2 regions of the Rhizobium sp. P1_E6 genome follow, and region 1 is predicted to be linked to the other one. Evidence: predicted binding sites of a transcription regulator. Region 1 holds the regulator's gene; the other holds the start of a gene.
The links. Region 1 encodes PhoB, which activates phosphate uptake and scavenging genes when phosphate is short. Its sites were predicted from a motif close to TGTCATNNANCTGTCAT; they were not measured.

Region 1 (4,419 bases):
ATCCATCCACGCGCTATTGCAATAGCCGACGCAAGATTGCCACGCATGCCTCATCTTTCGAGGCCCAGGCACATGATCCGACACAAGAATTGGTCAGTCTCACATAATGTAGGTCAGCGCCGATAATTGCGGGTCACGACAGGTAGGCTTTTAGACATTTAGCTTTCCTTCTCTGACTGGACACAGTTGACTGCGAAATACTTCCGATGAAGCATTCGACTATGTCCCTAGATTGCGGCGTTAATTAAATCCCCCTTTTATCAAGGACAAATACCTTGTACGTTCGAGCTATGCCTTAAAGGCATAGCGGGGACGCGATGGAACTCAGGCATTTGCGCTATTTTATTGCTGTTGCGGAAGAGGGAAGCTTACTGACCGCAGCCGAGCGGCGGCTACACACTTCCCAGCCCTCACTCAGCAGGCAAATTCGCGATCTGGAAACCGAAGTCGGTGTAAAACTGCTGGAACGGCAGCCGCGCGGCGTGACGCTCACCGCCGCCGGTAAAGTGTTTCTTGATCACGCGCGGCTGGCGTTGTTGCAAGTCGAGGCGGCTGCGGAAGGGGCCCGGCGGGCAGAGCAGCCGCAAAAGCAGTCGTTCACTATCGGTTTTCTCGCAGGGCAAGAGGTCGTGTGGCTACCCCATGCACTGCGCATTATTCGTGAGGAAGCGCCGGAGGTTGAAATCATATTGTCCAGTCAGTCTTCCCCGGACCTTGCTCTGGCACTGATGCGAGGCAAGCTGGACGTCGCTTTCCTTCGCCCCGAGACGCAGAGTGTTGGTGTGTCGTTCAAGTTTTTAGCCAAGGAGCCACTGATCGCCGTGCTGCCGGCTGACCATCGCTTGACGTCGCAGAAAAAGATCCGGCCACAGGATCTTGCCCGCGAAACTTACGTCAGTTCGGCTAGAATTTCTCCGGTCTTGCAATCCGTGATCCAGGAGTACGCGTCGAACRTTGGGATCACACTCAAGGCAGAGTACGAAGGTGAAGGCCTACCATCAGCAATGTCGCTCGTCGTGTCTACAGGTGGAATAACGCTTATTCCGCTTTATGCGCAAAATATGCTGACGCCAAATGTCGTTGCCAGAGCACTTGAGGGTGTGCCTCCGACAATTGATCTCACCTTAGGATACAACGATTCAAATTCCTCACCTTTGCTCCGCCGATTTTTGTCTCGTTCTGATGAACTAGTCGCCAACGTACAAAATCAGAGCATCATCCGCTATGCTGAAGTTCCATAGCAGAGCTCACGCTCATCTTGGTGACGGCTTCGATTGGCTAGCGCCAGCAAGCCGACAGTCCCCTTCCGGCCCCAAATCAGTCGATGCTCAAGGCTCAGAGAATGTTCGCAATCGGCGCATAGCAGATGTCCCCGTCATCGCTTGAGCCCTCGCGATGCAAGGGGCATGTCGGTCAAGGCGTCAGCAAGCCAACGTCTACTCTTAAAAAGCCCACCCGAACAAACAAACGGGCCGCCCGGTTACCCAGACGACCCGTTCGTGACCTCCGATCACTCGGATCAGGCTTCCATGGAATATCCCGCGCCGCGGACGGTGCGGATGACATCCTGCATGTTGGAGAAATTCAGCGCCTTGCGCAGGCGGCCGACATGGACGTCGACGGTGCGTTCATCCACGTAGATATCGTGACCCCAGACGCCATCGAGAAGCTGCGAGCGGGAGAAGACCCTGCCCGGCGACGACATCAGGAATTCCAAGAGGCGGAATTCGGTCGGGCCGAGGCGGACTTCGCGGCTCTTGCGATGGACGCGATGGGTTTCGCGATCGAGCTCGATATCACCACACTTCAAAACGGTGGAGAGAACCTCCGGACGGGCGCGTCGCAGCATCGCCTTGACGCGGGCAACGAGTTCCGGCGTGGAGAAGGGCTTGACGACATAGTCATCCGCGCCGGTCGAGAGACCGCGAACGCGCTCGCTCTCTTCGCCGCGTGCCGTCAGCATGATGATCGGCAGACGCTCGGTTTCCGGCCGCATGCGCAGCCGGCGGCAGAGCTCGATGCCGGAAACGCCCGGCAGCATCCAGTCAAGGATGAGCAGGTCCGGGGTGCGCTCCTGAAGCCGGATTTCGGCCTCGTCGCCACGGAGGATCGTATCCACCTCGAAACCTTCAGCCTCGAGATTGTAGCGGAGAAGCACGCTGAGTGCCTCTTCATCTTCAACAACTGCAACTCTTGGGATCATGCGTGTCAGTCTCCTAATGCATGATCCTTAAACCGGGGGTGATTTAAGCAAGGGACCATGCAGGAACTCGGAATTGGCTGCGACCCTTGCGCGCCCCAGCGCGGGGCGCGCACGCAATCGGCAGGTCCAGATTACTCCGTCACCGCACCAACGGTATTGGAGCTGTCGTCCTTCGGACGCTCGCCCTCCGGCTGGGCGCCGGTTGCCATGTAGTAGATCGTCTCGGCGATGTTGGTTGCATGGTCGCCGATGCGCTCGATGTTCTTGGCGCAGAAGAGAAGATGCGTGCAGCTCGTGATGTTGCGCGGATCTTCCATCATGTAGGTCAGGAGTTCGCGGAACAGCGAAGTGTACATCGCGTCGATCTCGTCGTCGCGTTCGCGGATCGCATTCGCCTTGTCAGCTGAACGATTGGTGTAGACGTCGAGCACTTCCTTGAGCTGGACGAGCGCCAGTTCGGAGAGATGCTCGAGGCCGCGGGCGAGCTTGCGCGGAACGCCGGTGCTCTGCACCGCGATGACGCGCTTTGCCGTGTTCTTGCCGAGATCGCCGACGCGCTCGAGGTCGGCGGCGATGCGGATCGAACCCATGATCTCGCGAAGGTCGGAGGCCATCGGCTGGCGACGGGCGATCGTGACGATCGCCTTGTCGTTGATCTCGCGCTCGGCGTGATCGAGGATCACATCGTCGGAAATGACCTTCTGAGCAAGCGCGGTATCGCCGTTGACGAGCGCGCGGACAGCGTCGCCGCCCATCTGTTCGGCAAGACCACCCATCTCGGAAATGCGCCGGGACAGGAATTTCAGATCGTCATCGTAAGCAGAGAAAATATGTGTTGATGCCATGGGGCTTTGTCCTCGAAAATCGGGAAGGCTTCACATCGCCAAAATCAGCCGAAGCGACCCATGATGTAGTCCTGGGTACGCGGATCGTCCGGGTTGGTGAACATCTTGTCGGTATCGTTCTCCTCGACCAGGTTGCCGAGGTGGAACATAGCCGTGCGCTGCGATACGCGAGCGGCCTGCTGCATGGAATGCGTCACGATGACGATCGTGTAGTTTTCACGCAGCTCGTGGATCAGCTCTTCGACCTTGGCAGTTGCGATCGGGTCGAGCGCCGAGCAGGGCTCGTCCATCAGGATGACTTCCGGGCTGACGGCAACGGCGCGTGCGATGYACAGACGCTGCTGCTGACCGCCGGAAAGGCCGGTGCCGGATTCATGCACGCGATCCTTGACCTCATTCCAGAGGCCGGCGCGCTGCAGGCTCGTCTCGACAATCTGGTCGAGGTCGGCCTTGGACTTGGCAAGGCCATGGATGCGCGGACCGTAAGAAACGTTTTCATAGATCGTCTTCGGGAACGGGTTCGGCTTCTGGAAGACCATGCCGACGCGGGCGCGAAGTTCGACGACGTCGATGTCGGGATCGTAGATGTCGTCGCTATCGAGCGTGATCTTGCCGGTGACGCGGCAGCCGTCGATCGTGTCGTTCATGCGGTTCAGCGACCGCAGGAAGGTGGACTTGCCGCAGCCCGAGGGGCCGATCAGGGCGGTCACGGTGTTTTCGCGGACGTTCAGATTGACATCGAAAAGCGCACGCTTCTCGCCGTAATAAACGGAGACATCCTGACCGATCATCTTATACGGGACGTTGCTCATTTTCTGGTCCAGCGCCTTCTCGACTGCGGCTTCCGTCAACATGTTCATGATCTTTACTCCGTTTACCAGCGGCGCTCAAAGCGACGACGCAAGAGGATAGCTCCGAGGTTCATGACGATCAGGAACAGGAGCAGGACGATGATGGCACCCGAGGTTCTTTCCACGAAGGCGCGCTCGGCTTCATTGGCCCACATGTAGACCTGAACCGGGAGTGCCGTGGAAGGATCGAGCGGGCTGGACGGCGCCTGGGCGACGAAGGCGACCATACCGATCAGCAGCAGCGGCGCGGTTTCGCCGAGTGCGTGGGCAAGGCCGATGATCGTGCCGGTCAGGATGCCGGGCATGGCAAGCGGCAGCACATGGTGGAACACCATCTGCATCTTGGAAGCACCGAGGCCGAGGGCGGCCGAGCGGATCGACGGCGGCACGGCGCGCAGTGCGGCACGCGTGGCGATGATGATCGTCGGCAGCGTCATCAGGGTCAGCACCAGACCACCGACCAGCGGTGCCGAACGCGGCAGGCCGGCGAAGTTGATGAAGACCGACAGGCCGAGCAGAC
Region 2 (4,419 bases), on a different contig from region 1:
CGACTCGATCGAGCGCCTGCGCCACGCCAAGCGCTATTCCGGCTTCTTCTCCTCGATCTGCACCAACCCCGCCTGGACCGGCTTCACCATGGCGACCGGCATGTTGCGTGGGCCCGACCCTCGCGAGATGGCGCGCACCGACTGCGTGGTCATCTGGGGCACCAATGCGGTCGCCACGCAGGTCAATGTGATGACCCACGCAATCAAATCGCGCAAGGAACGCGGCGCGAAGATCGTCGTCATCGACATCTACGACAATCCGACGATGAAACAGGCCGACATGGCCCTGATCGTCAAGCCCGGTACCGATGCAGCACTTGCCTGCGCCGTCATGCACATTGCCTTCCGCGACGGTTATGCCGACCGCGATTACATGGCGAAATATGCCGACGATCCCGCCGGCCTCGAAGCGCATCTGCAAACAAAGACGCCGGAATGGGCGGCCGCGATAACAGGTCTTTCGGTCGATGAAATCGAAGTCTTCGCCAAGCTCGTCGGCACGACCAAGAAGACGTTTTTCCGTCTCGGCTACGGATTCACCCGCCAGCGCAATGGCGCGGTCGCCATGCATGCGGCTGCCTCCGTCGCCACAGTGCTCGGCTCCTGGCAATATGAGGGCGGCGGCGCCTTCCATTCCAACAGCGATATCTTCCGCATGAACAATGCGGAGCTGACCGGCAAGTCGATGAAGGATGCCGATATCCGCATGATCGACCAGTCGCAGATCGGCCGTGCGCTGACCGGCGATGCCGTCGCACTCCGCCATCGCGGACCGGTGACGGCCATGCTGATCCAGAACACCAATCCCGTGAATATCGCCCCGGAACAGCGGCTGGTAAAGCGCGGTTTTGCGCGCGACGACCTCTTCGTCGCCGTCCACGAGCAGTTCATGACCGAGACGGCCGAAATGGCCGATATCGTCATTCCCGCCACCATGTTCGTCGAGCATGACGACATCTACCGCGCCGGCGGCCAGAACCACATCCTGCTCGGCCCCAAACTCGTCGAACCGCCACCGACCGTGCGCACCAACCTCTTCGTCATCGAGGAACTGGCAAAACGCCTCGGTGTCGCCGATCGCCCCGGCTTCGGCTTCACGGCGCGCGAGATGGTCGACCGCGTCCTGGCCGCGAGCAACCTGCCGGACTACGACCATTTCCTCGAACATAAATGGTTCGACCGCCAGCCGGCCTTCGAGGAAGCACACTATCTTGATGGTTTCGCTCATCCCGACGGCAAGTTTCATTTCCGGCCGGACTGGGTGAACGGTCCCGCCCCGAACAAGCCGCCGGCTTCCGTCGGTACGCTCGGCCCCTATGCAGAGCTCCCGCCGTTCCCGGATCAGGTCGACGTCATCGAGCTCGCCGATCCCGAGCATCCTTTCCGCCTGGCGACTTCGCCGGCGCGCAACTTCCTGAATTCAAGCTTTTCGGAAACCAAGACGTCGCGCCAGAAGGAAGGTCGCCCGGAAGTGATGATCAATCCCGCCGATGCCGAAGCCAATGGCATCGACAATGGCGATCTCGTCCATATCGGCAATGTGCGCGGCGACCTGCGCATTCATGCCCGCGTGACAACAGAGGTTAAACCTGGCGTCCTGATTGCCGAGGGTCTCTGGCCCAACAAGGCGCATGTCGATGGCGAAGGCATCAACGTTCTCACCGGCGCCGATCCCGTGGCGCCCTATGGCGGCGCTGCCGTCCACGACAACAAGGTCTGGCTTCGCAAGGACGTCATATGACGCAATCTAAGGCAAAAGTGGAAATCGTCGGCAAGGAAATCCTGTCCGACGGCTGGACGAAGCTGGTCGGCTATCAGCTCGACTATACCGACCGGAAGGGTGAGACCCATCGCCTTCCGCGTGAGGTCTATCACCGCACGCCGGCCGCCTGCATCCTGCTCTACGATCCCAAGCGCGATATCGTCGTTCTGGTGAAGCAGTTTCGCCTGCCGGCCCACGTGAATGGCGACCCAGCGTGGATGATCGAAGTCCCGGCCGGCCTGCTCGACGGAGACGAACCCGAAGCCGCCATCCGCCGCGAGGCGATGGAAGAGACCGGCTATACGATTCGTGACGTCCGCTTCCTGTTCAAATCTTACACGGCTCCAGGCTCCATCACCGAGGTCGTGCATTTCTTTGCAGCGGCAATCGATACCGCCGACCGCACATCCGACGGCGGCGGTTTGGCGGAGGAGCACGAGGATATCGAGGTGTTGGAAATACCGCTGCCGGAGGCTGTCGCGATGATCGAAAAGGGCGAGATCATCGATCTCAAGACGATCATGCTGCTGCAGTGGATTCTGTCGAACAAGGGCCTGCTTTCCGGCTGATCGCTCGGCGTGCAACGCGATGTCTGCCCGTCCATTCGCCTTGGCTGAGTTTCTGGGAATTCTTCATGCAATTGTCATGATGCGGGACTAAGCGCTGCCCTTTAACAATCATCGGATGCGGTCAGGAGAAAGCCCATGTGGCTCGGTAATTTCACCCTCGTTTTGCCCAGCGAGGTTGTGAGCGAAGGTTCTGTGCGGATCGAAGACGGTGTGATCGTCGAGATCCGGCCAGAGCCGGTCACCGATGCCGTGATCGACGGCGGCGGACGTCTGCTGATGCCGGGTTTCGTCGATCTGCACGGCGACATGATCGAGCGCGAGATTGCGCCGCGCCCGAACGCCCATATGCCGATCGATTTCGGCATCCACGAACTGGACAAGAAGCTCGCGGCTGCCGGCGTGACCACGGCCTTCGCCGCCGTCTCCTTTGCGACGGAAAGCGTCTACGGCCACGTCCGCTCGCTGGAGACGACATCGGCCGTCATCGAAGGCATCAACACGCTACGCGACAATCTGCTGATCGATCACCGCGTCCATGCCCGCTACGAGATTACCAATATCGGTGCGGCGCCGACTCTGGAGCGCCTGCTGGAAGCCGGCCATATCGACATGGTCTCGCTGACCGACCACACGCCGGGGCAGGGCCAGTACAATGACATCAAGAGCTATATCCAGAGCATTTCCGAGCGCCGCGCCATATCCGAGGAAATGGCCGCCGAAGTTGTCGCCAAGCGCATCGCCATGCGTGACAATCCCGAGATCGACGCCAAGCTGAAGGACATCGTCGCGCTTGCGAAGAAGCATGGCCTCTCGCTCGCCTCGCACGACGATGACAGCGTCGAGAAGGTCATCGAAATGTTCGATCTCGGCGTCACGATCAGCGAATTCCCGGTAACGCTGCCGGCGGCCGAGGAAGCCCGCCGCCGTGGTCTCTGGACGCTGATGGGTGCGCCGAACGCACTGCGCGGCAAGTCCATGTCCGGCAATCTGAGCGCGCTCGATGCCGCAAAGGCCGGTCTGTTGACCGTGATTGCCGCCGACTATCATCCAGCGGCTTTCGTGCCCGGCATCTTCAAGCTGGCAGAAACCGTCGAGGGCGGTCTTCCGGCCGCGGTCGCGATGGCGACATCAAACGCGGCGCGTTCCGCCGGCCTGATGGATCGCGGCGAGATCGCCATCGGCCAGCGCGCCGATATGGTTGTGATCGAGCCGGGCGACGTGCATCGCATCCGCGCCACGTTCCGCGGCGGCCAGTTCGTCTACAGCGACGGCACCCTGCATCCGCTTCAGGCCCTCGCGGCCTGAAGTTGAAGCGTCAGTCGGCGATCAGCGAAATGAGCTGGGATTTGGGGGCGGCGGCGGAAGCTGTCGCCCCGATTGCTTTGCCGCCTTCCATCTTCACTTTGCCTTCGGCAAAGAGCTTGAGCGCCTGCGGATAAAGCTGGTGCTCGATGGTCAGCACGCGTCCGGCCAGCGCATCGGCGGTATCGCCTGTCAGTATCGGTACGGCCGCCTGGCCGATGACAGGGCCTTCATCCATGCCTTCGGTGACGAAATGCACGGTGCAGCCGGCGATCCGCATGCCGGCGTCGATCGCCCGCTGATGCGTATGCAGTCCCGGAAAAAGCGGCAGCAGGGAAGGGTGGATATTGATGATCCGGCCTTCATGACGCTGGATGAAGGCGCCAGTAAGCAGCCGCATATAACCGGCAAGGCAGATGATGTCGGGCGAAAGCGCGTCGAGCGCGGCAAGGATCGCCGCCTCGTGTTCGTCCTTGCTCGCATAGTCCTTGCGCACGAAGGCGAAGGTGGGAATACCCTCGGCGGCCGCCTTGGCAAGCCCGCCCGCATCTGCCTTATCGGAGATCACGCCAACGATCTCGGCCGGATAATCGGCCGATTTTGCCGCCTGCACCAGCGCCATCATGTTGGAGCCGCTGCCGGAAATGAAGACGACAGTGCGTTTGCGCGGCGAACTCATAGGGCGAGCGTGCCCTTGTAGATCGTGCCGGCTGCGCCCTCGGCCCGGGCGACCATGCGGCCGAGGGTGACGACCGTCTCGCCTTCGGCTTCAAGCGCCTTGGAAAC

Region 2: the regulator PhoB is predicted to act here: its motif matches at 2,393-2,409, upstream of AC1D35_RS14735 (alpha-D-ribose 1-methylphosphonate 5-triphosphate diphosphatase).

The regions. Positions count from the first base shown of each region.
Region 1 is NZ_JBFUBG010000006.1:10,967-15,385, reverse strand. Features, by position in the region: gene AC1D35_RS05480 (LysR family transcriptional regulator) at 318-1,241, shown strand; gene phoB (phosphate regulon transcriptional regulator PhoB) at 1,520-2,203, opposite strand; gene phoU (phosphate signaling complex protein PhoU) at 2,335-3,048, opposite strand; gene pstB (phosphate ABC transporter ATP-binding protein PstB) at 3,093-3,908, opposite strand; gene pstA (phosphate ABC transporter permease PstA) at 3,923-4,419, opposite strand, start outside.
Region 2 is NZ_JBFUBG010000024.1:35,224-39,642, reverse strand. Features, by position in the region: gene AC1D35_RS14745 (molybdopterin oxidoreductase family protein) at 1-1,741, shown strand, start outside; gene AC1D35_RS14740 (NUDIX domain-containing protein) at 1,738-2,331, shown strand; gene AC1D35_RS14735 (alpha-D-ribose 1-methylphosphonate 5-triphosphate diphosphatase) at 2,467-3,636, shown strand; gene purN (phosphoribosylglycinamide formyltransferase) at 3,647-4,312, opposite strand; gene purM (phosphoribosylformylglycinamidine cyclo-ligase) at 4,309-4,419, opposite strand, start outside.